3 regions of the Arthrobacter sp. LT660 genome follow, and region 1 is predicted to be linked to each of the others. Evidence: predicted binding sites of a transcription regulator. Region 1 holds the regulator's gene; each other region holds the start of a gene.

Region 1 (9,947 bases):
ATCCCGCCCGAGGCGACGACAGGCTTGTCGGTGCGCTCGCACATTTGGCGCAGGAGTTCCACATTCGGTCCGCGCAGCGTGCCGTCCTTGGTGACGTCGGTGACGACGTAGCGCGTGCAGCCGGCGTCCTCGAGCCGTGCGAGGACCTCCCAAAGGTCACCGCCGTCCTTGGTCCATCCCCGGGCGGCCAACGTGGTGCCCCGAACATCGAGGCCGACGGCGATCTTGTCGCCGTGGCGCTCGATGGCGCGGGCGGTCCACTCCGGGTTCTCCAGCGCGGCCGTGCCGAGGTTCACGCGCGCCGCACCGAATTCGAGGGCGCGGTCCAGCGACTCGTCGTCGCGGATGCCGCCCGAGAGCTCGACCTTGATCGTCAGCTGGTCGGCCACCCGGCGCAGGACCTCCGTGTTGTTGCCGCGGCCGAAGGCCGCGTCGAGGTCCACCAGGTGGACCCACTCGGCGCCGTCGTTCTGCCACGCCATCGCCGCTTCGAGCGGATCGCCGTAGCCCGTTTCGCTGCCGGCCTCGCCCTGCACGAGGCGGACGGCCTGACCGTCGGCAACGTCGACGGCGGGGAGGAGTTCGAGGACGGGGACGTCTTGCTTGCTCATGTTCGGCACTTTCGGTTCGGTGGGTGGGGAGGTCGCGGCGGGCGCCCGACGGGGCCCACGGGGGTCAGGAAGCGAGCGTCAGCGCATAGGCGGCGAGGAGCGACAGCCCCGCGAGCACCCAGCACGTGACGGTCCAGGAGACGTGGGCCTTCTGCTGCCGGAGGGACAAGGCGCCGCCGGCCAGGATACCGGCCAGTGCCATGAGCAAAATGCTCCACATCAGAGCGTTCCGAGCCAGTTCTCCAGGAGTTGCGCCCCGGCGTCACCGGACTTCTCCGGGTGGAACTGCACGGCCGACAGGGGGCCGTTCTCGACGCCGGCGATAAACGGGGCGCCGTGCTCGGACCAAGTGACCAGGGGCGGGACCATGGCCGGCTGCAGGACCTCGAAGTCCCACTTCTGCACGGCGTAGGAGTGCACGAAATAGAAACGCTCGTCCTCGATGCCGGCGAAAAGCCGCGAGCCGGGGGGCGCCTTGATGGTGTTCCAGCCCATGTGCGGAACGATCGGAGCCGGCAGCAGCTCCACGGTTCCCGGCCATTCGGCGAGTCCCTTGGTCCGCACCCCGTGCTCCACGCCCTCCTCGAAGAAGACCTGGTGCCCTACGCAGATCCCCATGACGGGCCTGTTGCCGGCGATGCGGCGCCCGATGAGGCGCGCGGCACCGACGTCGTCCAGTGCCTTCATGACGGCGGCGAAGGCGCCGACGCCGGGCACGAGCAGGCCATCCGCCTCCAACACGTCCTCCGGACGGGCACTCAGGGTGACGGACGCGCCCACGCGCTCCAGCGCGCGGACCGCCGAACGGACGTTCCCGGAGCCGTAGTCCAGTACGGTGACCTTCGGGGCACCCATCTACAGTGCGCCCTTCGTGGACGGAATCGCATTGCCGATGCGCGGATCCGGCTCAACTGCCGTGCGCAGTGCGCGGGCCAGCGCCTTGAACTGGGCCTCGACGATGTGGTGGGGATCGCGACCGCCAAGAACCGTCATGTGGAGGCAAATCTGCGCGTGGAGCGTCAGGGATTCAAAGACGTGACGCGTCAGGGACCCCGTGAAGTGCCCGCCGATCAGGTGGTACTCCTGCCCGGCCGGTTCCCCGGAGTGCACCAGGTACGGGCGTCCCGAGATGTCGACGACGGCGTTCGCCAGCGCTTCGTCCAGGGGGACCGTCGCCTCGCCGAACCGGCGGATCCCCGCCTTGTTGCCCAGCGCGGTGCGCAGCGTCTCGCCGATGGTGATGGCGACGTCCTCCACCGTGTGGTGGACGTCGATGTGCGTGTCGCCCGTGGCCTCGACGGTCAGGTCGATCAAGGAGTGCTTAGACAACGCCGTGAGCATGTGGTCGTAGAACGGCACAGTGGTGCTGATATTGGCGACGCCGGTGCCGTCGAGGTTGAGCTCGACCGCGACGGAAGACTCGCTGGTCTTGCGCTCCATGCGGGCCCGGCGGCCGTTGGGCGATTCTGCAGACATACATGATCCTTAGGCATGGGTGGTGGTTGGCGACGCGCCGAAGGCTGGCGTCGCCTGCGGTCAAGTCTACCCGCGGGCATGCGCGGTCTCCTGGCCGAGCAGTTCCTCGAGCCGCGTCAGGAAAGCCGTGGTTTCCGTCTCCGTTCCGGCCGTCACACGCAGGTGGCCGGGAATGCCGACATCCCTGACGAGGACTCCGGCATCGAGCAATCCCTGCCAGATGCGACCGGCATGCTCCAACCCGCCGAAGAAGACGAAGTTCGAGTCGCTGGCAGCTGGGTCCAGTCCCATGCGCTTGAGTTCGTCCACGATCCGGTCGCGCTGCCTCTTGATGTCCTCGACGGTCCCCAGAAGCACATCCACATGCTTGAGTGCCGCGTTGGCGGTCGCTTGGGTCACCGCGGACAGGTGGTAGGGCAGCCTCACCAGGCGAAGCGCATCGGCGATTTCCGGCGCGGCCGCCAGATAGCCGACCCTTGCGCCCGCGAGCGCGAAGGCCTTGCTCATGGTGCGCGAGACGATGAGCCGGTCGTGGTCCGGCAACAGGTCGAGCGCAGAACGGGTGCCGGAGAGGGAGAACTCCGCGTAGGCCTCGTCGACAATGACGATCGCATCATTGGCCTCGCCAGCGTCGTAGACGGCTTCGACGACATCCAGTCCCAGTGCGGTTCCGGTCGGGTTGTTCGGCGAACAGAGGAAAACGATGTTCGCCCCGGAGGCCGCGACCTGCTCCGCCGCCGACTCGGCCGAAAGGCCGAAGTCGTCGGCGCGAACTCCTGCCGCGTAAGCGGTGTCCGTGCCGCTGGCCAGAAGCGGATACATGGAGTACGTGGGGGGGAACCCCATCGCGGTCCGTCCCGGGCCGCCGAAAGCCTGGAGAATGTGCTGCAGCACTTCGTTCGAGCCGTTGCCGGCCCAAATGTTGGACGGGTCGAGGTCGTGCCCGAGATAGGCCGCCAACCGTTCGCGGAGTTCCGTGAACTCCCGGTCGGGATAGCGGTTCAGGCCCGACGCGCACGCTGCCACGTCCGCGGCGATCGCCGCACTGACCTCGGGGGGGACGGGATGCGTGTTCTCGTTCACGTTGAGCAGAACCGGCACGTCCAGCTGGGGCGCACCGTAGGGCTCGAGGCCCCTCAGATTGTCCCGCAGCGGTAGTTTGGCCAGGCGTCGAAGCTGATCACTCACCGGACGATTCTAGTGCCGTCTTCACGGAGGGCTCCAATCCGCGACCCCGCGCCGGTCACAAACGGGCGCTGCCGGGCGGGCCGGACCAGTGGCGCAGATCGGGAGGCGCGGTCGGGACCGCGCGGTGTTGGCGTCTAGTCGCCGGTCGGGACAAACAGTTCCTGGCCCGGAACGAGCTTGGAACCGGCCAGGTTGTTCAGTTCGGCGATTTCGGAGATGACCTCGCGTGGATCGCGATTGGGTGCGAATTCGGCCGCGAGCCCCCAGAGGGTCTCCCCCTCGGAGACCGTCACCGTGTCGGCTAGCACGGGGGTCGCTTCGCCGGTACCCGCGGCCATCACGGGAGCCGTGAATACACCAAGGAGCACCAGCAAGGCCGTGGCTCCCAGGAGCACGGGGAGTCCGATGAGCAGGAAACGCCCGCGACGTGTGAGCCGCACCGATGCCTGCGTGGACGGGACCGCGTGGACTGGCGCGTTCGCCTCGGGGCGGGCCGGGGGAACAAAAGCTGCGGGAAGCACTATCTGAGCCATGACTTGCCTTTCATGTTGCTTCGCCCGCTGATTTCGCGGGAGGTTCCAGTCCGTTCGGGTTCGGGGCAGGCTTTCGTCTCTTCGAAACTCCTGTTCGAACTTATCTTCGAATTTGTTATGTTCCATTTTTAGCATCCCTGGACGACGATTGTCGAGACACGATCGAACAAACCTTTGAAAGCGGGTTCCGTTCCACTAGCGTTGGCGGAAAGGAAGCCAGTGGGATTGAGTTCACCACCGGGCACCGACAGGTTGGGCGGGCATCCGGCAACGCAGGGACGAGAGGCACGGGGCAGGGCATGAGCACAATGGAGAATCGGGCGCCGCGGCGGACACCGAAGAGCCTGACCATCAGGCAGAAGAAGATCCTCGAAACCATCCAGCGCGCGGTGGCCGATCACGGATACCCGCCGTCGATGCGGGAGATCGGCGACACAGTGGGCCTTGCCAGTCTCTCGAGCGTGACCCACCAACTCGCACAGCTCGAGAAGCTGGGCTACATCCGCAGGGACCCCCGGCGTCCCCGTGCCATGGAGATTCTGATGCCCCTGACCTTGAGCGACGGCGAAGTGTCCGCGGAATCCGCCGAGTCGAACCTGATGGCCATCAACGGAATGCCGGTGGCGGAACTGAGCACGTCGTCGGACACCGCAATGGTGCCCCTGGTGGGTCGGATCGCGGCCGGCGGACCGATCCTTGCGGACCAGACGGTGGAGGACATCATGCCGCTTCCGCGCCAACTCGTGGGCCATGGTGACCTGTTCATGCTCAAGGTCAGCGGGGACTCGATGGTCGAAGCGGCCATCTGCGACGGTGACTGGGTGGTGGTGCGCCGCCAGCAGAACGCCGAGAACGGCGACATCGTCGCCGCCCTGCTGGACGACGAGGCCACGGTCAAGACGTTCCGGCAGCGCGACGGGCACACGTGGCTCCTGCCGCAAAACCGCCAGTACGAGCCGATCCTGGGCGACCACGCGACCATCATGGGAAAGGTCGTCTCGGTGATGCGTTCGCTCTAGCGGTTGCCCGGCGCCGCCCGCACGCACCTAGGAACCGGCAAGCCGCTCCAACGCGCCCAGCACAGTCTTCTTGTCCGTCGTTGCCCACATCGGAGGCAACGAGGCGCGGAGAAAGCCGCCATACCGCTCTGTGGCCAGCCGCGAATCGAGGACCGCCACCACTCCCCGGTCGGAGGTGGAGCGGATCAGTCGTCCCGCCCCTTGGGCGAGACGAACGGCGGCGTGGCTTGCCGAGACTGCCATGAAGCCGTTTCCGCCGTGACGGGCCACGTCCCTGCTCCGGGCGGTGGCCAGCGGGTCGTCGGGGCGCGGGAACGGAATGCGGTCGATCACCACGAGGCGGCATGCCGGGCCGGGCACGTCAACCCCCTGCCACAGGGTCATGGTTCCGAAGAGGCAGGTGTCCCTTTCCTCGCCGAACCGCTTGACGAGGGCGGCCATACCCGATTCGCCCTGGCAGAGGATCTCTTGGTCAACCAACGGACGCAAAGCCTCCGCGGCCTCCTCCGCTGCCCGACGGGACGAGAACAACGCGAGCGTCCCCCCGCCCGCGGCGCGAATGAGATCCCCGAGTTCGGCAAGCGTCTCCGACGACACGCTCCGTGACGGCTTCGGCAGGTGCTTGGCGACGTACAACATGCCTTGGCGGGGATAGTCGAAAGGGCTTCCGACGTCGACTCCGGTCCAGCTGGGGGCACCTTCGCCCAGCAGGCCGAGCGAACCGGCAACCGGTTCGAAGGCCGCGCCAATCGCGAGTGTCGCCGACGTCAGGATGACCGTCCTTCCGTCGAACAATCCCTCCCGCAGACGGCCCGCGACGGATAGCGGGGCGACGTTCAGGGTCGCCGGAGTGGATTCGTCCGGTTGGGTGAACCCCTGTCCGGGAGTGAACGTCCCGGAACGCGATGCCCACAGGACCTCGCGGGAATCTTGGGCCGATTCGAAGCGGTCGCACTGCTCGGCGAGGTACTGGAGTTGCGAACGCGCCATCTGCCTGCCGCCGTCGACGGACTCGTTCCCCGCGGGTTTGGAGTCCGAGAGCGCCACCCGCGCGGCCTCGCGGATTTGACGCACCGCGGCGGCCTGCTCCTCGTTCAACCCAGAGGGCATCAAACCGGTGGGGTGCCCCTCGAGTGCGCGTTGTAGCGCCTTGCCCGCCTGGTTGAGGGCCTCGACGCTAACCGCGCAGTGTTTGCGCGCGGCGGACACGGCCGCGCCCACCAGGGCGACGGACAGCGGACGGGTCACGGAATTCGTCACGCGGTCTTGGAGTTCGTGGGCCTCGTCGATGATCACCGTGTCGAAGTCCGGCAAAACGGCCAGTCCCTCGAACGCGGCAATCGCCAACATGGCATGGTTTGTAATCACGATGTCAGCCTCGGCTGCGTTCTTGCGGGCAAGTTCGCTGAAGCACTCCTCAGCCATGGGGCACTTCTGCGCCCCCAGACAGTCCATGGCCGTTACCGAAACCTGGTGCCAGGCGCGGTCGCCCACTCCCGGAGTCAGGTCGTCGCGGTCGCCGGATTCGGTTTCCTCGGCCCATTCGCGCAAACGCACGACTTCCTGGCCCAGTGCGCTACTGGGGGCCGCCCCCGCGGTCAGCGGCATGGCCGCTCCGTCCTCGCCGAGGGCGAAGACCGCCCCGTCGTCCTCATCGGGATATCCGCCGCCAAGCTTGTACTTGCACACGTAGTTTGAGCGTCCCTTTGCCAACGCAACGTTCACAGGTCGCGGCAGGTGCGGACGCAGGTGCTCCAGCAACCGGGGCACGTCGCGGCCCACGATTTGCGCCTGCAGGGCGAGCGTGGCCGTGGAGACCACGACCGGCTTGTCCGCTTCCAGCGCATGGGCGATCGCGGGAACCAGATACGCGAGCGACTTGCCGGTGCCGGTCCCCGCCTGCACCAGCAGATGCCTGCCCGAGTCGAGGGATTCGCACACCTTCTGTGCCATTTCGTGCTGGCCAGCGCGGTTCTGTCCCCCCATGCCCTCGACTGCCACGTCGAGGAGCGCAATGACGTCCTCGACCTCAGCCATGTACGGTGAACCGCTCCAATTCGGACGCCAGGCCCTCGCGGACCTTCACGACCATCCGTGTACCGTCCCCGACGTGTTCGGTCTCGAGGATCTCTGCATCGGAGCCGTGGAGCCGGTTGACGATGTCCCCGCGGTCGTAGGGGATCAGCAGCTCGAGCCGCAGACTCGGCCTGGGTATCGAGTCGCTGATCAGCTGCAGCAACTCGTCGATGCCGTCGCCCGTCCGGGCGGAGACGACGACGTGGCGCGGCTCGCGCTGCCGGATCCGTTCCAACACGAACGGGTCCGCCACGTCCGCCTTGTTCAGGACGATGATCTCCGGGACGTTCTGCGCATCGACTTCCGTGAAGACCTGGCGGACGGCATGGATCTGCCCCTCCGGATCCGGATGCGACGCGTCGACCACGTGCAGGATCAGGTCCGCGTCCGCGACCTCCTCCAACGAGGAGCGGAACGCTTCCACGAGTTGGGTCGGCAGGCTCCGGACAAAACCCACGGTGTCAACCAGGGTGTAGCCCAGTCCGTCCGCCGTTTCCGTCTTGCGGACCGTCGGGTCCAGTGTCGCGAACAATGCGTTCTCGACGAGGACCCCCGCGTCCGTTAGCCGGTTCAACAGGGAGGACTTGCCGGCGTTGGTGTAGCCTGCGATGGCCACCGAGGGAACAGTGTTGCGCTTGCGGTTGGCGCGCTTGGTTTCGCGGGCGGGTTTCATCGCGGCGATCTCGCGACGCAGCTTAGACATGCGCGTGCGGATTCGACGGCGGTCGAGTTCGATCTTCGTTTCACCCGGTCCGCGCGACCCGATGCCTCCGCCGGCCGCGCCAACGCGGCCGCCAGCCTGGCGGGACATGGACTCGCCCCAGCCGCGTAGCCTGGGCAACAGGTACTCCAGTTGTGCCAGTTCGACTTGGGCCTTGCCTTCGCGGCTCTGTGCGTGCTGTGCAAAGATGTCCAGGATCAGGGCCGTCCGGTCGATCACCTTCACCTTGATGATGTCCTCCAGGCCGCGGCGCTGCGACGGGGACAGCTCCGAGTCCACTACCACCGTGTCCGCACCGGTGGCCGAAACGATGTCCTTGAGTTCCATGGCCTTGCCCGACCCCAGATACGTGCCCGGGTCCGGCTTGAGTCGTCGCTGGATCAGGCCGTCTAGAACCTCGGAACCCGCGGTCTCCGCGAGGGCGGCCAGCTCGCGCAGCGAGTTTTCGGCCTCGATTGCCGTGCCCTCCGTCCAGATGCCGGCCAGCACGACCCGCTCGAGCCTCAGCTGCCGGTATTCAACCTCGCTGACGTCCTCCAGCTCCGTGGACAGTCCCGCAACACGGCGGAGCGCCCGCCGTTCCTCGAGGTCGCGCTGTTCGCCGTCGGAGTCCGAGTGCTCGCGGCCGTGGCCGCCACCCAAAGCCTGTGCCCGACCACCCGCCAGAGCGCCCTCGGCGCCAGATGGGGCGGTCCCCGCGGATTTCTTAGCGGCCGCGTTGTCCGCGGCTAGGATTCGGTCGATGACGGACTGGATCTCGTCGTCGTTCAGACCGCGGTCGTGCGGGTTGGGCTGGTTCAAGTCGGTCATGTTCCCCTTTGGCGGATGGTTGCTATCAGGATAGTCCCCGGAGCCGTCGTTTAGCCCCGGTTCCCCGGTGGGCGAACGACGCGGGGCCCGCATCCGTGGTTCGGCTCGGACGCGGATTACCAGCAATCCGTCGGCTGCGGTTAACCTGCCTCCATGGGCTCCGACCATTATTTCAGCGCACAACCGTCCACCCCGCTCAAGCGCAAGACCATCCGGGTGCCCCTCGGAGGGGCCGAACGAACGATGGTGACCTCCGGCGGGATCTTCAGTCCCGACGGCGTGGACAAGGGGACGGCGGTTCTCCTGGCGGGCGCTCCCGCCCCCGCCGAACAAGGCGCGCTGTTGGACATCGGATGCGGATGGGGCCCCATAGCCTTGACCCTTGCGATGAGATCGCCCGGCGCGACCGTCTACGCCGTTGACGTCAACGAACGAAGCATCGAACTCACGCGTGAGAATGCCCGCATCCTGAACGTGGACAACGTGGTCGCGGGAAAGCCGGAGTCGGTTCCCGGGGCTCTGGAGTTCGCCACGATTTGGTCCAATCCCCCGATCCGTGTGGGTAAGGAGGCGCTCCACGAGATCCTGCTCCAGTGGCTTCCGCGGCTGTCTCCGGGCGGCGAGGCCTGGCTCGTGGTGCAGAAGAACCTCGGATCGGATTCGCTGCAAACCTGGCTGGGCGAACAGCTGTCGGAGGGTTGGACGGTGGAGCGAGCCTCGACCGCGAAGTCGTTTCGGCTGCTTCGCGTGGTCCGTCCCCGCTAGCCACAGATCCCAGGTGCCGCGCGGGACTAGGCGAGCGTGCCCCGCGCGACGATGGCCGCCGGCCCACTGAGCTCCACGTGTTCGCGGCCGTCGACCCCGGTCATGAACCGGACTGCCACCACGCCCCCGGGCACCTGCACGTCCCAGCGGTCCGCTGACGTTCCACCCGCCCAGTGGCGTGTGGCCACCACGGCGGCGCAGGCGCCCGTTCCACAGGACTGCGTTTCCCCGACGCCACGCTCGTGGACCCGCATCCGGATGCGGCCGACGCCGCGTTCTACGAGGGGCTCGGACGGCACCACGTACTCGACGTTGGTTCCATGCTCGGGAACGGGGTCCACCCGCGGGGCACGGTGCAGTTCCGCGTGTTCGAGTTCGCTGGCCTCCGACAGCGCGACCACCGTGTGCGGATTGCCCATGCTGATGCTCAACGCCGGCCGGGCAACGTCCAGTCCGTCGGTCTCCACGACCGAGTCGAGAGCCCGTTCCTCGGCCTCCGTTGGGGACGCGAACGCCCACGGCCCCATGTCCACCGCGTAGCCGTCCGCCGACCGGGCGACCACCTTGACGCCGGCTCTGGTCCCGATGGTCAGGGTCTCGCCCTCCCCCAGCGCCACCAGACCCTCCTCGATCAGGAAGTGAACGAAGACGCGCACGCCGTTCCCGCACATCTCCGACAGCGAGCCATCCCCGTTGTGGTAGTCCATGAACCACTCGGCACGCGGGTCGGCCGCCACGAGGGCGCGTC
Region 2 (9,947 bases), 370 kb from region 1:
TCCGTGCCGGCGGACCGGCCGCGGAGCCGCGACGCCACGTGGGAGATCTCCCGCGCTCCGGGCACGAAGACCAGCGCGTCGACGTCGGCGTCCTCGGCGAGCGCCCCTGCGTGGGCCGCGGCGGCCGTGTCCGCCACGTGGTCCAGGAACGCCCGCGTCACCCCACGCTCGTCCATCCGGGCCGCCAACGCCGGCGCCCACCGCACGTCCAAGGGGTGCAGCGCGGACGGGCAGTCGACGACGGCGGCCGGGCCGGCGCCGTCGTGCGCTCCGATCAGCGCGGCGAAGCGCGGGGCGTCGAGCGTGGCGGACATCGCCAGGAGCGTGAGGTCCCCGCGGAGCTGGCGGACCTCGCCGAGCAGCCCGACGAGCAGGTCGGTCTCGAGGCCGCGCTCGTGGACCTCGTCGATGATGACAGCGGCGGTGCCGTCGAGGCCAGGGTCGGCGAGGAGGCGGCGCAGGAGGATGCCGGGGGTGACGAATTCGACGAGCGTGTCCGGGCCGGCGTGGCGCTCGCCGCGGACGGTGTATCCGACGCGGTCCCCGAGCGGCGTGCCGTCCAGCGATGCGAGGCGCCGGGCCGCCGAGCGCGCGGCGACGCGACGCGGTTGGGTGACGACGACGCGCGGGCGGTTGGTTCGGCGCGGCGAGGAGGTTTGCGTCGATTGCGCCCCGGCGACGAGATTCGCGACGAGCGGCGGGACGAGCGTTGTCTTGCCGGTTCCGGGCGGCGCCTGCACGACGGCGGTGCCCGCCTCCCCGCCCGCGCCCAGTGCCGCGGCGAGGTCGTTCAGGGACACGGCGAAGGTCAGGCCGGCGCCGATGGACGGGAGGTCGAACGGTGCACTGCGCGCGGGGTCCTGCGGGGCGGAAGTCACCCGTCCATTCTGCCCGCCGCAGGGTTGGCCCCCGCCGCCGCCGTGCCAGGTGCCGCCGCCGTATCGCGCGCCGCCGCCGTACCGTCGTGAACGGCTTTGCGGGACCGCCCGCGCAAACCCCCTTGTCAGCCCATCGCGGTGCGCTCAAACTCGCTCAGGACAGTTCAAAACCGCTCACGAAGGGCACGGCTTAGGACGAGTTCCGGGGCGAGTGCTGGGACGAATGGGACCGGCCGGACTTCCGAGCGGCCCCGCCCTCAGTACTCGCCCCTCATGGCTCCGGAACGGCACGCATACGATCCCGCGGACTCCCCCATGGACGCCTTGGGGAACCTACACTCGTCACATGGCACTGATCCACCAAGCCGAGCTGCGGCCCTCGAAGCGTGAGCTCGTCGCGGCCTGGTTGCCGGCACAGCCGTGGTTCCGGGGAGGCAATCTGGCGTCGCTGGCTCGCGTGGGCGCCTACCGGTTCGACGACCCCGACGGCGAGGTCGGCGTCGAAACGTTCCTCATGTCCCTGGACGGCACGGTCTATCACTTGCCGCTGACCTACCGGGCGGCTCCCCTGGACTGCGCCGAGGAGTGGCTCGTGGGCACCATGGAGCATTCCGTTCTCGGTCCGCGATGGGTCTACGACGGGTGCGGCGACCACGTATACATCGCCGCACTGGTGGGCGCTATGGTGGCGGGCCAGCCGCAGGCGCAGGAAGTCACCGAGGTCAACGGCGGCACGGAGGTCCGACAGCCGTCGATACTGATCAAGAGCCTGGGACCTGTTCTCCCGCTCGCCCCGCGCATGGGAATCCGCAGCCCGGTCACCGAGGACGAACACACCGTCGTCCGTTCCGGGGACCTGGTGCTGTCCGTGTCCCGGGTCCTGGACCTGGGAGGGCACATCGGCGGCAACTGGGCGCTGACCGCAACGTGGGCCGGTCGGCAGGAACCGGTCCAGCTCGCGTCGCTGAACCACGAGGGCAACTGACCGGAATTCGTTTCCGCCTTCGACGACGACACGCACCCCTATTGCGACGCCCTGGACCGTGGTATTCCGGATTCATGACGACTCATAGCAAGGCATTGGCCGCCGTCGCAGGCGGAACGCTGGCGGTCGCGCTGTTGGCGGGCTGCAGCAACAACACCGGTTCGGACGCGGCCGACGACGGTGCGGCAGGCGGTCCCACGGCCGCCCCTTCATCGCAGGACAGTTCGAGCCCCGCAAGTGCGTCCGCGTCCGAATCGGCGTCCGGCTCGGCGACGGAATCCGCCAGCTCGTCGGCGCCAGCGAGCGCCGAGGGAGGGGATGCGATCGCCACCGCGATCGAGACCGTCGAGGCCGACGGCCGCCAGGCGGTCGGCATCGAGCGGAAGGACAACGGGGGCGGAAGCTGGGAACTCGAGGTCCTGGACGGCGAAGAGCTCTTCCAGATCGAGGTCGACTCCTCGGGCCAGAACCCCGGGGCTCGCGAGCCGGAAGACACGGACGCCGGCGAGTTGGACCGGATCCGGTCCGCCACCGTCCCGCTCGCCGAGGCTCTCGAGACAGCCCGCGGCGAGGCCGCCGACCAGGATCTCCTGAAGGCGGAGATCGAGGACGAGGACAACGTCGTCGTGTGGAAGGTCGAGTTCGGCACGGACGGCGAGGAGATGATCGAGGTCTTGGTCGACGCCGCCAGCGGCGAGATCGTCAAGTAGGTTCCGGCTTCCCCCTGTTGTCCACGTCCCTCTAATTGTCCATGGCGCTCTGGTTCTCCACCTCCCCCTAGTTGTTCACGACGAACGCGGGCCTGCAGATGTGTGCGATGCCGGCGAGGATGGTGACCTTCGGCGCGTCGGGGCAGCTGTTCTCTGCCTCCCAGCCGATGAACTTCGATCCGTCGGCGGCCCGCGCCTCCAGCCGGACCTCCGTGCCCGCAGGGAAGAACGCGTTGCTGCAGGTGCCGGACGTGTCATTCGAGGTGAAGATGCAGTCGATGCCCGCGGGCGACGACGTGACGCGCCCCGACCCGGTTCCACCACGGGACAGCGAAACGCTTCCGGTGGTGCTGCTCTGTTCGTTCGTGACTGTCAGCGTCGAGGAACGAGTCACACCCTCGGCCGTGGCGATGATGGTCGAGGATTGGCTGTTGGTGACGGCCACCGTGGCGACTTCGAAGCTGGCCCTCGTCGCTCCTCCCGCAACGGTCACGGACGGGGGAACGGTTGCGACGGTCGTGTTGTTGCTGCTCAGGAAGACGGTGAACCCGCCGGAGGGCGCGGCCGCCGTGAGCGTCACCGTACCGGTGACCGGATTGCCACCCACCACGGTCGTCTGGCTCAGCACCAGCGTGGACAGCGCGGTTTGGGTGGTCGGGGGCGGGCTGCTCGGCGGCGGGCTACCTTGCACGGTGCATCCCGAGAGTCGCGCCGAGGTTGCCGTGGCCGAGCCGTCGTTGACGTCCACCGTGCAGTCGGCCGGGGCAACGAAGGACGATCGGTCGATTTTGAAGCGGCCCTTCCCGTCGCTCGTGCCCATGGCGATGCCGTCGACCGTGATGGTCCGGCTGGCGATGGCCGTGCCTTCCAGCCGGAGGGAGGTGCCCGTGAGTTCGGCCCGGGACACCGAGACCGCGGCGGCGGCCGGCGTGGCGAGGAACAGTGGGAACAAAAGCAGTGAAACCAAGAGAAGACCGATGGAGCCGAGATGATCCGGGGCTCCCTTCCGGGAACGCGTTTTCATGGTTATTCCTTAGAAACCTGGCGCGTGCCGGAGGGCAGGAAAACCGCGGCCGTGGCCTCGATGCCTTAAGGCTACGCCCGGGATTCTGGCGCGACAACGGCCTGCTGGCGCCACGGTTTCCGCATGCGCTTCCTAGCCGTTTTCCCCGGCGGTTCCGGGTCCCCGGGGATCCGGCCGAGCACCCTTTCCACCGGCCGGTGGCCCGCCCGTGCCGCCGGCGACCGGCGCCGTGGTGGTGTCCACACCGGCGGTGAGGCGGACCGTGTAGCCGTCGGCGGTCCCGGCCGTGGTGGCGCCGAGTTGGGTGGCGCCGCCGTCGTCCCCGAAGACGTTGTCCGACTCCAGCGTGACTCCGGCGAGGGTCCGGGCGGAGGATTCGTAGCCCGCGGTGGCGTACGCGACTTCACACGCCCCAGGCGGGAGAGCGACCTGCGAGGTGGCGATCGCGTTGGCCGCGTCCGTGATGGAATCGCGGTCGGGGTAGACCTCGAAGTGGATGTGGGGCCAGCGTCCGGGATAGCAGGCGGGGAAGACGCTGGTGAAGGTGACTTTGCCGTCGTCGTCCGCGATTTGGACGCCGCGCAGGTAGTTCTCCGACTCCACGCCCGATGAGTACATGGAATAGCGCCCTTCGCGGTCGCAGTGCCAGACGTGACACGGCGACGCCGGCGAACGGGACGCCGCCGTTGGCGAGGTCGGTGATCGTCAGTTCGAGCGCCATCGGGACGCCCTCGGCCGTGGTGGTGGATTCGCCGAAGCTGGTGCGGATGTCGCTGCGCACGATGCCGCTCTCCCCCAGCGCGTCCGGTCCGTTGGAGCCGTCCCCGGGATACGGGCCGGCGGTCGCGTCGGGAATCTCGCCGCCGGATGCGCCCGCCGTCGCGGAGGACGAGGACGACGTCGTGCCCGTCGCCCCGCAGGCCGCCAGTCCGAACGCCACGGTGCCGAGGCCGAACGCCTGCAGGACGTTGCGGCGGCGCAGCAGGGTGTCGACGTCGAAGCCGAGGCCCTGGTCCTCGATGTCCTCGTCAGGTCGGGGCAGCGTCCGGTTGCGGACGCGGGCCATGCGGTCCGCGGGGCAGTTCGCCGGGGCCCGCCGCGGGCCGTTCGACGGATTGTGCGCTGAGTTGCCCGCCGGGCTATGCGCCGGCTTGTGCGGCGAGCTTTTCGCCGAGGTGTTGGTGTTCTTCATGGCGTCTTCTCCCGTGCTGTTCGACTGGTCTCGAGCCTAGGAGGCCGTACTGTGGCGAAACTGTGGCGGATCTATCGGCCCGCTGTCAGGACGTCCGATCGACGGCGGCGAGGATCGCCTCCCCGTGGTCCGCTGGCCGGGTGAACTGCGGCCAGTGCCCGGTGGGGAGGTCCACCATCTCAAAGTCCTTGATGCGCTTGAGTTCGGACGGATACGGATGGTCTTCGTCCATCAAGCCCCGGAGCATCTCGGACGGGAACTCGCAGGTGATCACGGTGGCCGGGATGTCGAAGCGGCGCTCGTCGGCGAGTCGCTGCCTGTCCTGCGCAACCCCGCGCGGCTCCGGAATGGCGCGGGTGCGGAAGGCCTCTTTGATCTCGCCGGTCAGCCCGACCAGGTCCTCGTCCCCGAACACGTCCCAGTCCGGCAAGGGGACTTCGTCGCCGTCGGCCGGGAGCTCGTAGTTGATGAGCCCGCCGTCGCCGAGAGGGACGCAGTCCACGTACACGGCGCGCGCCACGCGGTCAGGCTTCGCGTCCACGGCGCCGTGGATGATGGCCCCGCCGCCCGAGTGCCCCACCAACACCACAGGGCCGCCGTCCAGGCCATCGACCACGGCCGTCACGGCGTCGATGTGGTCGCGCAGACCAATGCCGGCGCGTGGCGCGTGCACCGAATCCTTGCCGGGCAGGGTGAGTGGGTGGACGCGGTGCCCGGCGGCCGTCAGCGGCGGTGTCACTTCGTCCCACGAGGACGCGTCCAGCCAGAATCCGGGTACCAGGATGATGTCCATGTGCAGACGATACCTCCGTGCTAGTCGAAGAGCGCAAGGTGCAGCTCCGGATGGAAGTAGGTGTTGCGAAGCGGCCGTCGATCGGGGTCCACACGTGCTGGCGGGATCCAGAAGGGGACGCCTTTGATCATCCGTATCTCCCACTCCCCGTCATGCAGCAGGTGGTGGTGGAAAGGACAGACGAGGGCGCCGTTCGAGCAGTCGGTCTGGCCGCCGCGCGACCACCATTCGACGTGGTGCGCCTCGCAGGCGTCGCCGGGCACCGGGCATCCGGCCGAGGTGCATCCTCGATCCCTCGCGTACAGGATTTTTCGCTGTTCCTCGGTGAATAGCCGTTCGGACCTACCCGCGTCAAGCACTTGTCCGGCGCTGCCGAGGACGACGGGGATGACGTCCGCGTCGCAGGCCATCCGGCGGATGTGCCGGGGGTTGATGGTGCCGCTGTGGACGGCTTCGGAAATCTGCTTCCCGCGTTCGGCGACCTGTCCGAGGAGAGTCTGGTAGTCGATGATGACCATGACCTGCGGGCGGTTGCCGCCGTTGCGCGGAAGCTTGTTCGTGGCGAGCGCGACGCCGAGCGCGCCGAGTAGCCCGTCCAAAAGACGCTGGGGGCGGGTGCGCGGATCCTCCGGCGCCTGCACGGCTTCACCGTCGGCTGTCTCGGCGTAGGTGTCCGCGTCGGCCATGCTGCCGGTCGCGGTGCCGGCCATGCTGCCAGTCACGGCGCCAGTCACGGCGTCGGGCGTCTCTGGCTCTGGCGCGGTGGCGGCCCCCGCGTCAGTCTCATCCTCCGGTCCACCGATCGGAGACCCCGTTGCGTCGGGTGCCGCCTTGCGAGGGCCGGTGCGAGGATTAGCCGCCGGTGCGCAGGCGGCCAGCAGCTGTTCGGCCTGCGCGTCGTCCATGATCAGCTTGATGATGCGCATCCCGAACTTGCGTCCGCAATCGAAGACGCCCTGCATAAGTTTTTTGGTTTCCTCGGAGGGTTCTTTGCCGTCCTGGTCCAGACGGAGTTCCCACACGTCCGCGACCTTGTGCATGGTCTCCGGCCCGGCCTGAAGCGCCGTTTCCACGAGGCTCGTCTCCATGGCGTCGAGTTCGCGCTGGCCGCCTTCCGGGAGCTGTCTGGCTACGGGGGTGACGCGCGCGAGCTTGCCGGCAATCTGCCCCGCGAGCGTGGCCGACAAGTCCCCCGACTCGACGGCACGCGCGGCGACGGGATACCTCGGGGGCAGGGTTTCACCGGTCAACGACTTGCTCGGAAGCACGGCGTCGGCGGCCTGAAGGCGCTTGCGTGCCTCGGCTTGGCTGATGAGGAGGGTCTTGGCGAGATAGTCGGCCGTGGACTTGTACTCGGCGTGGCCGCCCGCCGCCTTCGCCGCGCCGAGCAGGGTGATGTTTTCACGATCCGCGGCCTGTGCCGCGACAATCTGGGCACGCTGGACCTCGTGGTGCAACCGCTCGATCTCGGGAAGCAGCGCAGCAAGTTCATCGCGGCTCAAGGGATGGGACGAGAAGGCCTCGGTCGCTCCGCGCACCAAAGTCCCCAGCGACCGGAAGTCCGGTCCTTGGGTCGTCAGCTCCGCCACCGAGGAAGTCATACATCCATCTTGTTCGAATATGTCTTCGATTTGAATCGCTTCCGGTCCAATGGGGACAACCGATACTTCTCCGCTCCTTGTGGAGGTCGAGTGGCCCATCGCCGCTCGCCACAACCACCGAGGGCCCCCGGTCCGCCGCCGGTGGGGTCGCGGCCGCGGCGGATTCTTCGATCCCTTGCGCATCCTCGACCGGACGAGGATCGTAACCCGGAGCACCAGCCGTCCGCGCAGCGCGGCAGCACACCCAGAACGGAGATCCAGATGAGCATTCCACCATCCGAGCCGGCCCCGTCCACCCCCGATCCCGGCCGACCGTTCCCGGATCCGTCGCCCTTTCCCCAACCGATGCCCGGGCCGGAGCCTTCGCCCGAGCCGGGACCCTCGCCGGACCCCGCGCCGGACCCGGGCCCCTCCCCCGTGCCCGAGCCGGAGATCCCGCGCCCGGATCCCACGGGCCCGCCGCGCGACGCCTGATCCGAACGCCAACACCACGACAAAACGACGCCGGTGCGGTCGCCCACCACGAGGCAACGTACGACGCCGACGCCTTGCCAACGGCACGACGGTGACGGCGGCGCCTCCTCGCCACACTGGACCTACGACGGTGCGGACGCCCGAAGCGGGGCGGCAACGGTATTGACTTAACGGGCGTCCATCAATTCAGCGCTTCCACGTCTCCTTCACGGCTTGGGCCACCTTCCGGTAGACCACTCTGGCCTCGGGCCCGGACGCGACCTTGTACAGTTCCTGGGCCGTGCCGAACACCTGCTTGGCCTTGCGCTGAATCTCCGGATCGCGGGCCAATCCCGCCGCGCGGTCCCTAGCGGCCAAGGCCCTGTTCCTCGCGTGCGCCAAGCGCCCGGCGTCCGCGGCGCCTCCGCCAAACTGATTGTTGCCCATGTCGCTCACGGCCATCCCTCTCGGTTGTAATAACACCATCGTAGGCATGACAGCCCCTGTCGGCTTGTCTTCATGTGGCTTGGGAGAACTCGCGGCGGATTCGCCGGCTGGGTCATCATCATCAACGGCGCAGACGGCTTGATTAGTGGCACCCTGCGCGGGAACGACGGCTGGTTCAAGGACGCATAAGGTCGCGATTCAGGAGGCGTTGACAGTGGCGAAGCCGGCGTGGGCCAGGCGGGCCGTAATTTAGACGGGCAAGGTCTGGGAGGTTGGCAGTGGGCCGTATTCGCCACGGTCCAGACCCGCTTTACGTTATTCATCAGACCGGCGGATCACCTGGCTGTCCGATATCAATGGCAAGGGCTAGTGTCATGTTCCATGGGGGAACAAGCGCGAATCGCGCTCACTATGGCAGAAAGACTCGCCGTGCAGTATCCGGCGGATCGGATCTTTTCGAAGACACCGGAACCGGGGCTGACACTCGTTCCAATGCTCCCTCGTTTCCGGCAGCCCAGAAATGGTCTTTTGGCAACCGCGCTCGCGAGCAGGTCCAAAGCTTCCGACATAGAGGTGAAGGTTCGCGGTCGGGTGGCGTGGCCAGCCGTAGAGCTCCGAAATCTGTCAGCTGCTCAGGCTAAAAAATTAGCCAAGGACACGAAGTTCTTTTGGCACGCTGGTCCGCGCGGCTGGAACGTGTGCTTCGCGGGGTCCCGCGGCTTTTCACCCGTTCGGTCGACGGCGGATTTCGTCCCTTCCGGGGAGTCCGGATTCGTAGCGGTGAGCCGCGGCGCCGGACTCGCAGCTGGCGCTCCTCCTTGGAAGAGCGCCCGGGTTCCCGGATGGCACTCGTCAGCCCTGGGAGCAAACTGTGATTGCGGCAGTGCAATCCAGCTGCTCGATTGGTGGCACCCAGATGCACTGCCCACCAGGAACAACCACGTCGCATTCTGCCCGCGCGGTTGTTATGCCCCTAGTCCGGTCGCCACCCGTTGGAAACGCATACTCCAGCATCGACGGGAATTCGACGCCAGCCTTGCCACGCAGAACCGTAAGGGGCGCGAATATAAGATTTACACAGTTGAAGTATCAGGCCTGTCCACTGCTGCCAAGACGGTCTATGTGGGTCAGACCAGCAAGTCGATCGACGAACGACTCCGCGAGCACGGCGATCCGAACCACCCTCGACCGGTCAGGATCTTCAACAAGAAGAACGGCGGAAAAGTCGGCGATCTTGTATCGCTGCCGATGCTGCAAGACATGCGCCTTCTGAGTCTTTCCGCTGCCCTTACCGGTGAGTCCTGGGTGGCGGAGGCCCTGCGGTTGAAAGGATTGCGGGTCGAAGGTGGGCATTAGGACAAGCCTCATGATTTTTGCTGCGCCGAAGCGGGCCAGAACATGACCATGAACATGCCGATATCCGAACACGGCGTTGAAGGGACACTGGGTAACCTCCGGAACCGGATACCCGGTCAGGCGGCGATGAGTGCCTGTCTCGAAATTCACCGGAACGACCCCGAACGCTCGTGGTTGCGGCGGGTATTCGGAGCCAGTCCACTCAGTACCGAGGCGTGGCCCTGGTACCAAGGTGCACTCGGCGAGGCCCGCGTGGGTCGGTTGCTCCAAAACATCGGTCCCGAATGGACGGTCCTGCACGCTGTGCCCGTGGGATCGGGCGACTCCGACATCGACCACGTCGTCATCGGGCCCGCCGGCGTGCTCACGCTGAACACCAAACACCACGCCGGCCAGGCCATCTGGATCGCAGGGAAGGCCGTCCTCGTGTCCGGAAAGAAGCAGCGCTACGTCCACGCTGCCGCCCACGAGGCGACGCACGCGGCCAAGCTGCTGTCCGCCGCGTCCG
Region 3 (9,947 bases), 390 kb from region 1:
GATCTCTCGGTTGTCGAAGTAGAGTTCGGCACCGGTTGTCCCGGCAGTCACCTCACGTTGTGCGCCGTCGACGTTTAGGGTGATCTGCTCAGACACTTTCGGTCTCCTCATTTCGTTGTGGGGCTTCATGACTTGTGGCATACGGTGACCACAGCCAGCCATCGACCAGCTTAACGGTATGGGCTCTCCCCCAACGAACCCGCCGCGCTGACTGCGTTGGTCTCAGCCAACGCGCAGGCTCCCCCGGTGGTCCAGCCCTTCGGCCTCCATTCGTTGCGCCGGCGTTCCGGGCCCGGCCGGTCCCGGCGGCGCAACCGGTCCCGTCGTTCGTTTCCCCGTGGCACGCTCCGGGTTCCTGAGGTGGTCCGGGGCGGGAAGCGACTGCGGTTCGGAAAGGTCCCAGGCTTGGAGCGCCTGCAGGCTGATCCCCCGTGGGCCGGTGCGCCGGGTGATTCCGTGGACCATCAGCAGCCGGGTCGCAAAGAGCAGCGGGCCGGAGTTTTGTTGGGCCTCGTGGAAGAACGTGCAGTCCACGCAGCCCGTGCCGTCGTCCAGCGAAATGAACACCACCCTGCGCCCGCCGCGCATCGGCGGGGTCTGGGTGGCAACGCGCACGCCGGCGACCATCACCTCGGTGCCGTTGCGCAGTCCCAACAGGTCCTTGGACGCTGTGACCCCCTGCGTGCGAAGCAGCCCAGCGTGCGACTCCATCAGGTGGCCGCTGACATCGATCGCCAGGAGATCAAGTTCGGTGCGGACCGTCTCCTCGAGCGTTGGCGCCGGCTCCAGCGCGGCCAACGCCCCGAACTCGAGGTCGGCCATGGGCAGCGGCTGTTGCCCGGAAATCGGATGGTACTTCCGGGCCACCTTCCGCGCGGGCTGGGATTCCAAGTGGCGCAGCAGGTCAGCGCGGTTCCCCCGGCCCGAAATCCGCTGGAAGTGGTCGAATGCACCGAGCGCGGCGATCCGGGTCAGCGAAGCGCGGGTCAGCCCGGAGCGGTCGCGCACATCGGCCAGGGAGCAGTAGGGCTGTCCGGCCACCACGCGGGAGACCTCGGTGGCGGACATGCCGTAGATCCCGGCGAGGCTGAGCCTGATGCCCAGACGGGTTCCGTGGGCCTCGGGCACCTCCTCGACCCGGTATTCGGCCCCGCTGTGGTTGATGTCCAGCGGAAGAATGGGGATTCCCAGCCGACGCGCCTCGGCCACGAGTAGCCGCTTGGGATACATGCCGGGGTCGTGTTCCCACAAACCGGCAAGGAACGCCTCGGGGTGGTGGGCCTTCAGCCAGGCGGACTGGTAGGTGGGCACGGCGAAGGCCGCACCGTGGGCCTTGCAGAAGCCGAAGCTTCCGAAGGCCTTCAGCGTCTCCCACACCTCGTCCACGACCTGCAGGGAGTATCCCCTCTCCATCGCATGCCGGCGGAAGAACGTTTCCACCATGGGTTCCTGGTCCGGGTTGCCGATGAGGCGGCGGAATACGTCGGCCTTGGCGAGACCACACCCCGTCATGATGTGGAAGGTCCGCAGCACCTGCTCGTGGAAAACGGTGACTCCGTGGGTTTCGGCGAGCGCCGGCTTCAGGTCGGGGTGCGGGTAGATCTCCGGCGCGAAGCCGTGCCGGTTCTCCAGGTAGGGCTTGACCATGTTCGATTTCATGGGGCCGGGACGGAACAGCGAAATGTCGATGATGAGATCGTTGAACTCCCGTGGCGCGAGCTTTCCGACGAGTTCCCGTTGGCCCGGGGACTCGATCTGGAAGCAACCCAAGGTGTGGGTACTACGGATCAGCTCGAACGTGGGTTCGTCGTCGAGCGGGACGCGTTCCAGGTCGATGCGGCCGTCCTCGTTCAAGAACGCCGGGAGGGCGCCATCCTGCCCCAGCGGGTGCCGGCCGGCTTCCGCGACGGCAGTCCCGGTTCCATGGATTCGCACGACCTCCCGCAGCGCGAACGACATGGCGCTTTGCATTCGCACGCCCAACACGTCGAGTTTGAGCATTCCCATGGGGTCCATGTCGTGCTTGTCGAACTGGCTCATGGGCAGACCGAGTCCGCTGGGCTGGACCGGGGTGCGGTCCAGCAGCGAGACATCGCCGAGGATGACCCCGCACGGGTGCATCGAGATGTGCCGGGGCAGCCGATCCAGGCGTTCGGTCAGGTCCACCAGCAGGTCCAGTTGGCGTTCGGCGCCGACGCGGTCCGCAAACTGGCGCAGTTCGGGTTTCTCGTCCAGTGCCTCACGGAAGTTTCGGGCCGAGAAGCGCCACAGTTGCTTGGCGATCGCATCGATCTCGCCGCCTTCGAAACCCAGCGCCAGCCCGGCGTCGCGGACCGCGCCGCGTGCCCGGTAGCCGTTCTGCATGCTCATGAGGGTGACGCGCTCGGGGCCGAAGCGATCGAAGATGCTCCGGTATACGCGGTGGCGTTCGGCGCTTTCCACGTCGATGTCGATGTCCGGCAACGTCGAACGGTCCATCGAGAGGAACCTCTCGAAAAGGAGGTCGTGTTCCAGCGGGTTGACGTGGCTGACCCCCAGCAGGTAGTTCACCAGACTGGACGCGCCGGATCCCCGGGCGGCCGCCCTGACCCCCATGCCGGTGATCATCCGGGAGACCTCGGCGACCGTGAGGAAATAGGAGGAGAAGCCCAGGCGGGAGATGGTGTCGAGTTCCTGTTCGAGGCGCCCTCGCACTCCGGGGGCGTCCAGTCCGCGGGAAAAGAGCCGGTTGGCCCCGGAACCGCAGCGGGCAGCCAGCTCCGTGGAAGGATCCCCGGAGATGCCGATCACCGAAGCCTCCGGCACCACCGGCATCCCCCAGCCGGCATCCGAGACGGGGTCCAACCGGCACCAGTCCGCCACAGCTTCGGTGTCCCGGAGCAACCGGGAGGCGAGAGGTGCGCCGTCCCCCGATTCGGTGGCGATCTCGCGGGCGAGTTCCGCCATGGCGGCGGGTTCCCGCAGCCAACCCTGGCCGTTGGGTTGGAGGTCCCGCAACGCGTCCAACGAACTGAGGGCACGCGCCGAATCCAACACATCCGCCGTCGCGGCGCCGTCGGGATCCGCATAGCGCACCGCGTTGCTCAGGATCGCCCTGATGCCGCAGTCCCGTGCCGTCTTGACCATGCGCACGGCGTGCGCGGTGCTCAGTTTCTCACCGGGCGCACTGCGGTGCGTCACCGCCTCCACCGCCAGGGCGCCCGCCGGCAGAGCATCCCGCCAGCGGCCCAGCAGTGTGCGTGCGAGGCCGTAGTTGCGGCGCAGTGCCGCCGCACCGACGTCGGACTGGGGTCCGGCGAGCACCATCAGCACCGGTTCGCCGGCGGGTCCGGCCGCATGGCGAGCCAGTTCCGCGCGGGTGACCCCGACCGGTTTTTTGCCGGCGGCCCCGGTGCCCGCGTGGGCGGCGGAAACCAGGCGGCACAGGGCGCTGTATCCGGCCCCGGAGCTCCGCCCGCGAGCCAGGACCAGCACCCGTCCCCCCGCACGGGGAGGCAACGGGCGTCTGGAGGGCGAAGCGTCCGGGTCCGGTTCGAGCACGGCCAGGCTGACGCCGACAATCGGATCCAGTCCATTCTCGAGGCAGGCCTTGAGGTGCTTCACCGTCCCGAAGAGGCCGTCCCTGTCGGCGCAGGCCAGCGCGTCGGAGCCGTTCGACGCCGCCCGGCGCGCCAACTCGTCCGGCCACGAGACCCCGTAGTGGGCGCTGTAGGCCGTAGCGACGTTGAGATGGGTGAAACTCACGCGCTCTCTTTCAACGCGTCGTGGATGCGGATCAGCCTCCACCGGCCGGTCTCCACCTGACGGGAGACGTCGAACGTCAGAAGCGGGCCGCGGGCCGTCTGGCGGACCTGCAGCCTCCAGATTTCGTGGTCGACCAGGCCGGGGCCGCGCCCTCGTTCGGCGCGCACCTCCTCCGTCCACCATTTGCGGCGCTCGAACCAGCGCACCGGTTGCGCGGCGACCCGGTATTCCCGGCCCTGCCAGCGCATGCGCAACGGCAGGCCGGCCGGCGTGCATTCGACTTCCACCGACTGCGTGAACAGGCCCATGGGGCCACCTCCATATCCGTGTCCCGGGGCGTGAGAAGAACCCGGGAGCACCAATGTGAACGGGAAGTCGACGCCCCTGGGAAGCGGTGGGACGGCAACTCCATTGTATTCGAAGAGATGTTCGAATAAAAGATCACGCTACGTGAGGCCGCCGACATTTTGTCGTTCGACTACCGGCACGGGGCGCCCGCGCCTAGGCTGGCCGCATGGACACGCCCCCAACCCGCCCCGGCATACCGAACATCTCTGCCGTGACCCTCGGTGTGCGCGACGTGGAGGCCTCCCGCGACTTCTACGTCGAGGGGCTGGGGTTCCGGCCGCTGCAGCACCTTCCCGGCGAGATTGCCTTTGTGGCAGCGGGCCACGGCCTGATGCTCGCGCTCTGGAACGTGGACAGCATGCCCGGGGAATACGGAGAGGTCGGCTTCGGGAACCAGGCGCCCCCGGTCTCCTTGGGGCACAACACGGACAGTGCCGAGCAGGTCGACCGGCTCTACCGGCTTGCCCTGGCCGCCGGAGCCGAGGCGGTCAATGCACCCTCGCTGCGGGACTGGGGCGGCACCAGCGCCTGCATCGCCGACCCTGACGGCTACCGCTGGGACTTCGTCCACAACCCAGCCTTCAGGACCGGTCCCGCCGGACGCGTGGAACTGGGCTAGCCTCCCCGCCGCGCCCGTGCCGGTGCCCCTTTGAAACCGGTCAGAAAAGGCCGTCGACGGCTTCCACGAGCTCGGGGTTGTCGTTCCGCACGTTTCCCACGGCCCGGTCGACCGCCCGCAACTCCCACTTCGCGGCCACCGGAAAGGCCCCGTCCCGTGCCCACGCAACCAGGGACGCCGCGTCAGTGTCCCTGGGATCAAGCCAATCGGCAAGGGTTCCGCGGTCCAGCGGCAACGGAAGCCTGTCGTGGAGCGCCGCGAGCTCCTCGAGAACCGGATCCGCCGACCCGGGTTCCGGCGACGGCACGGTGAGGATCGACGTCGACAGCAGCCACTGCCCCGGCTCGCCATCCTCCATCGTCGGGTCCTTCCACCACTCGTAGAGGCCCGCGAACAGGATGAGTGAACCGTCGGCGGGCCGGACCAGATACGGCTGCCTCGTCAGCGACTTGCCCTCGCCCGTCTTGAGCCACTCGTAGTACCCCTCGGCGGGAACGGCGCAGCGGCGCGCCTTCACCGCCTTGCGGAACGACGGTTTCTCGACCACGGTCTCGCTGCGCGCATTGAACGACCTCACACCGACCGACGGTTCCTTGGCCCACGCCGGAACCAGTCCCCACTTCGCCACGTGCAGTTGGCGAACGCGCTCGCCGTCGATCAGGCGCTCCAAGACAATCGGCACGTCCGAGGTCGGCGCCACGTTCCACGATTGCCGCAGCTCCATGGCCTCGTCGGCCTCCGCCTCCAGTTCCGCAACCAGATCACCGACCGCCCGCGCCATCACGTATCGTCCGCACATGGAATAAGACTCTCACAGCGGTCGTTGACGCCGACATGACAACAGCGAACCTTCAGGACTACGTGCCCGCCGACGGAACCGTCACGATGTTCACCACCTCCTGGTGCGGATACTGCCGCAACCTCAAGCGCGCCATGGACGCCGACGGCATCGCCTACCGCGAGGTCAACATCGAGGAGGTCGCCGGCACCGCCGAAATCGTCGAGTCCTTCAACGGGGGCAACCAGACGGTCCCCACCCTGGTCTTCCCCGACGGAACCGCCGTCACGAACCCGCGCATCGAGCAGGTCCGCGAACGCCTGTAGCGCGCGTGTGATTGGATAATGGCGTCGGCATCCCGCGGGGGCCGGCGCCATGACCGATTCACTACCCGTTGGCCGCCGCTCGCGGTCGAGAGGATGGACCCTCCCCATGCCACACAAGGTCAAGGCCGTTGTCGTCAAGGCCAAGGACGCCCCGGTCGTCATCGAAACCATCATCGTTCCCGATCCCGGTCCCGGGGAGGCGGTGGTCGACATCCTCACCTGCGGGGTCTGCCACACCGACCTGCACTACAAGCTCGGCGGCATCGGCGACGAGTTCCCCTACCTGCTCGGCCACGAGGCCACCGGCGTCGTGAGCCAGACCGGACCCGGGGTCACCGAGATCGCCGTCGGGGACCGCGTCATCCTGAACTGGCGCGCGGTCTGCGGGACCTGCCGCGCCTGCGCCAAGGGCACCCCCCAGTACTGCTTCGACACCCACAACGCCACCCAGAAGATGACCCTGGAGGACGGCACCGAACTCTCCCCGGCCCTGGGCATCGGCGCGTTCGCCGAAAAGACCCTCGTCGCCGCCGGACAGTGCACCAAGGTCGACGAGGACGTCGACCCCGCCGCCGTCGGCCTGCTCGGTTGCGGCGTCATGGCCGGCATCGGAGCGGCCATCAACACCGGGGAGGTCAAGCGCGGGGAATCCGTGGCCGTCATCGGCTGCGGCGGCGTCGGCATCGCCGCGATCGCCGGCGCCCGGCTCGCCGGGGCCACCACCATCATCGCCGTGGACATCGACCCCGCGAAGGTCGACCTGGCCAAGACCCTCGGCGCCACCCACGGGGTCAACTCCCGCGAGGAGGACCCCGTCGCCGCCATCCAGGGGCTCACCGGAGGGTTCGGCGCCGACGTCGTCATCGACGCCGTCGGACGCCCCGAAACCTACAAGCAGGCCTTCTACGCCCGCGACCTCGCCGGACGCGTCGTCCTCGTCGGCGTCCCCACCCCCGAGATGCAACTCGAACTGCCGCTGCTGGACGTCTTCGGCCGCGGCGGATCCCTGAAGTCCTCCTGGTACGGCGACTGCCTCCCCAGCAGGGACTTCCCCATGCTCGTGGAGCAATACAAGCTCGGCCGCCTGGACCTGGACGCGTTCGTCACCGAACGCATCGGACTGGACCAGATCGAGGAAGCCTTCGAGAAGATGCACGCCGGCACCGTCCTGCGCTCCGTCGTGGAAATCCAGGCCGCGGGAACGTCCACGCCGGCTGTCGGGGCGACGGCGGTGTCCGCATGAGCGCCCGCATCGAACACCTCGTCACCTCCGGCACCTTCTCCCTGGACGGCGGGACCTGGGACGTGGACAACAACGTCTGGATCGTCGGGGACGACACCGAGGTCTTCGTCATCGACCCCGCCCACGACCCGACCGCCATCGCCGACAAGGTCGCCGGCCGGACCGTCAAGGCCGTCCTGCTCACCCACGGGCACGACGACCACATCCGCCACGCCCGCGCGTTCGCCAACCGCGTCCAAGCCCCGGTCTACCTGAACACCGCGGACCAGATGCTCTGGGAAGACGTCTTCCCCGGCACCACCGCCGACTCCCCGATCGCCGACGGCGACACCTTCAAAATCGCCGGCACCACACTCACCGCCCTACACACCCCCGGCCACTCCCCGGGCTCCACCTGCTTCCACGCCCCCGACCTCGGAACCCTGTTCAGCGGAGACACCCTCTTCAACGGCGGCCCCGGCGCCACCGGACGCTCCCACAGCGACTTCGGCACCATCATCGAATCCATCCGCGACCGACTCCTCACCCTCCCCGCCGAAACCATCGTGAACACCGGCCACGGCGACACCACCACCATCGGCACCGAGGCACCCCACCTCAACGAATGGATCACCAGAGGCCACTAAACACGGAACCCGACGCGCGGCGCCGACCCTCGCTGGGGAGGGTCGGCGCCGTCGTCCTGTTGCTGGCAGCGGCCGCCGTTCCCGCGACGGCGATGTTCGGCTGGTTCGCCTATGGTCCGCTGTCCGCCATGACGGAGTCTGCGCCCGAGGGGCTCGTGGTGCTTACCCAAGGGCAGGCCGTGGGCGTGCTGTTGCTTGGACTGGGCCTGAGCGGGCTGGCGTTCCTCGCCGGACTGCGATTCGGCCGTGGTCCGCGCCAGCCGGAATTCCGCCGTTAGCGGTCGATGATCCGCGTGTGTTGGGCGTAGGCGTCCAGCACGGCATCCTCGACGTCCGCGACCCGGACACCGGGAACCAGATCGTCGACGGCGCCGGCGGTGGCCGGGTCCATCGGCAGGTCCATGGCCGCGTAGACGTCGCGAAGGACGGCGCGGATGGGCGCGGAGTCCTCCACCACGAAGACGCTGGCGAACAGCCAGGCGCCGGCGACCACGCGCTGCGCCGTGCCGACGAGCTTGACCGGCACCGACGCCGTCGAACCCGGCCCGGGCAACCCGTGGACGCTGTACTCCCCCGCGCAGTACTCGCCCGGGATCTCGCCGACCGCAGCGTCGACGCCCAGTGCGCGCAGCGCCGACGCGTATAGTTCCCCGAGCACCCTGAACCGGTGCTGGTGGCCGATCATCGCCTCGTTGGCCGGTTCGACGTGGTCCACGATCAGCGTGCCGCGGTGGTAGGCCGCCGCCCGGCCCCCGGCCCTGCGGACCACCGGCGCGAATCCGGCACGCCGCGCCGCGTCGACGGCATCGGCATAGCCGGACAGCCGCACGTCGCGCTGGCCGAAGGCAAGCGTGGGTTCCGGGCGGTAGATCCGTAGAGCCGCCGGGCGGCTTCCTCCGCGCACCGCGTTCAACAGTTCGAGGCCGGAGCGCAGGTCGGCGGCCGGGTCGCCCGAAACGTCCGTCCGCAGAATGCGCAGGGGCTGGTCGGCGTCGGGGTTCCACACGGTCATAACCTCGATTCTATGGTGCACATGGGCCCGCCGGTACGGCCCCATAATGGAGGGTGCCTTCACCGCAGACCCCCCTGATTCTCCTCGGCGGCGCCTCCGGTGCCGGCAAGTCCTACCTGGCCGCCCGCTACGGGCGGCCCCACGTGGAGCTGGACAACTTCTACCGCGAGCTCGCCGAGCACACCGCCGGCACTCCCCTGCCGCTGACCCCCTATGACGAGGTCGACTGGGACCACCCGGGGACCTGGAACCGCGACGCCGCGGTCGAGGCGCTCGTCGGTCTCCTGGGACGCGGTCGCACGGAGGTCCCCGACTACTCCATCGCCAGCTCGAGCCACAGCGGATACCGCACGGTGTCCCTCGCGGAGGGACCCGTGGTGGCCGAGGGTGTTTTCGTGGACGAGGTCGCGGGGCCACTGCGAGCCCGCGGCGTCGCCGCCGACGCGGTGTATATCGACGTGCACCCGCTGACGACGGCGGTCCGCCGCTTCGTGCGCGACGTGCGCGAACGGCGCAAACCGGTGCCGTTCCTGCTTCGGCGGGGTTGGGCCCTGTTTCGCGCCGACAGCGCCAACCGCCGGCGCTACCTCGCCGCGGGGTTCCGGCCGCTTGCTAAGCGACGCGTCAGGGCCCTGCTGGCGGGGCCTGCGGCATCGGACGCACCGTGAGGATCTGCTCGCTGCGGCCGAACGGCCCGACGACGTCGTGGAGCACCGCGGACGTGAGCCCGACGCCGTCGTTCCCGTAGGTCTGCTGGGCCTGCAGACCCAGCCATTCGCCGACGGGTCGGCGGTGCATGTGGATCTGGAGGTCGACGTTGGGGAACATCCACGATGCGGGTCCGGGTTCGACGCGCGGCGCGACGCCGTTGGCGGTGTCCACCAGCCCCAGCAGCCGCACCAGGTCGGAGGTCTCGGCGCCGGCCACCATCGGGTGTGGCGTGCGGAGCCAAACGACTCCCCGGCCCGGCCGGTGTCCAGGCTCCACACGGAAATCCAGTTGCTCGATGTACCCGCCGGGCCACGGGGACATGCCGTCCCACGGCTGCAGCCGTTCCGGGTGCGACACCGGGTGGTCTTCGAAGGCGGCGACGCTGGCCGAATCCTGGGTCTTGAGCCGCCAGGCGCGAGCGACGATGGCGGTCCGGCCGGCGCAGGACAACTCGGCCTCGAGGAGCTCGATCGTGCGTCCTGGCCGAACCAGGCGCGTGCGTACCTCGAACTCGCCGCCATGGATGATGCCCAGGATGTC

Evidence for each region. Region 1 encodes LexA, which represses DNA repair genes until DNA is damaged. Its sites were predicted from a motif close to TCGAACANNTGTTCGA; they were not measured.
Region 2: AC0QSG_RS16455 (HNH endonuclease signature motif containing protein) is a predicted target of LexA. The motif match lies at 7,197-7,212, and genes of this name have one in related genera.
Region 3: AC0QSG_RS03285 (DUF6504 family protein) is a predicted target of LexA. The motif match lies at 4,162-4,177, and genes of this name have one in related genera.

What each region holds. Positions count from the first base shown of each region.
Region 1 covers NZ_CM149651.1:321,754-331,700, reverse strand. Annotated here, with positions in the region: gene priA (bifunctional 1-(5-phosphoribosyl)-5-((5-phosphoribosylamino)methylideneamino)imidazole-4-carboxamide isomerase/phosphoribosylanthranilate isomerase PriA) at 1-611, opposite strand, end outside; gene AC0QSG_RS01525 (hypothetical protein) at 676-813, opposite strand; gene hisH (imidazole glycerol phosphate synthase subunit HisH) at 831-1,466, opposite strand; gene hisB (imidazoleglycerol-phosphate dehydratase HisB) at 1,467-2,087, opposite strand; gene AC0QSG_RS01510 (histidinol-phosphate transaminase) at 2,154-3,275, opposite strand; gene AC0QSG_RS01505 (LysM peptidoglycan-binding domain-containing protein) at 3,410-3,808, opposite strand; gene lexA (transcriptional repressor LexA) at 4,108-4,827, shown strand; gene AC0QSG_RS01495 (ATP-dependent DNA helicase) at 4,855-6,864, opposite strand; gene hflX (GTPase HflX) at 6,857-8,434, opposite strand; gene AC0QSG_RS01485 (class I SAM-dependent methyltransferase) at 8,588-9,199, shown strand; gene dapF (diaminopimelate epimerase) at 9,226-9,947, opposite strand, start outside.
Region 2 covers NZ_CM149651.1:3,517,618-3,527,564, reverse strand. Annotated here, with positions in the region: gene hrpB (ATP-dependent helicase HrpB) at 1-878, opposite strand, end outside; gene AC0QSG_RS16485 (CG0192-related protein) at 1,225-1,863, shown strand; gene AC0QSG_RS16480 (PepSY domain-containing protein) at 1,938-2,573, shown strand; gene AC0QSG_RS16475 (hypothetical protein) at 2,641-3,597, opposite strand; gene AC0QSG_RS16470 (peptidase associated/transthyretin-like domain-containing protein) at 3,730-4,215, opposite strand; gene AC0QSG_RS16465 (hypothetical protein) at 4,296-4,829, shown strand; gene AC0QSG_RS16460 (alpha/beta fold hydrolase) at 4,875-5,582, opposite strand; gene AC0QSG_RS16455 (HNH endonuclease signature motif containing protein) at 5,603-7,183, opposite strand; gene AC0QSG_RS16450 (hypothetical protein) at 7,844-8,083, opposite strand; gene AC0QSG_RS16445 (hypothetical protein) at 9,206-9,439, shown strand; gene AC0QSG_RS16440 (nuclease-related domain-containing protein) at 9,692-9,947, shown strand, end outside.
Region 3 covers NZ_CM149651.1:709,531-719,477, forward strand. Annotated here, with positions in the region: gene thrS (threonine--tRNA ligase) at 1-96, opposite strand, end outside; gene AC0QSG_RS03280 (DNA polymerase III subunit alpha) at 223-3,744, opposite strand; gene AC0QSG_RS03285 (DUF6504 family protein) at 3,741-4,052, opposite strand; gene AC0QSG_RS03290 (VOC family protein) at 4,259-4,711, shown strand; gene AC0QSG_RS03295 (SOS response-associated peptidase) at 4,752-5,510, opposite strand; gene AC0QSG_RS03300 (glutaredoxin domain-containing protein) at 5,546-5,815, shown strand; gene AC0QSG_RS03305 (S-(hydroxymethyl)mycothiol dehydrogenase) at 5,922-7,058, shown strand; gene AC0QSG_RS03310 (MBL fold metallo-hydrolase) at 7,055-7,684, shown strand; gene AC0QSG_RS03315 (hypothetical protein) at 7,663-7,962, shown strand; gene AC0QSG_RS03320 (lipoate--protein ligase family protein) at 7,959-8,696, opposite strand; gene AC0QSG_RS03325 (uridine kinase) at 8,750-9,364, shown strand; gene AC0QSG_RS03330 (thioesterase family protein) at 9,321-9,947, opposite strand, start outside.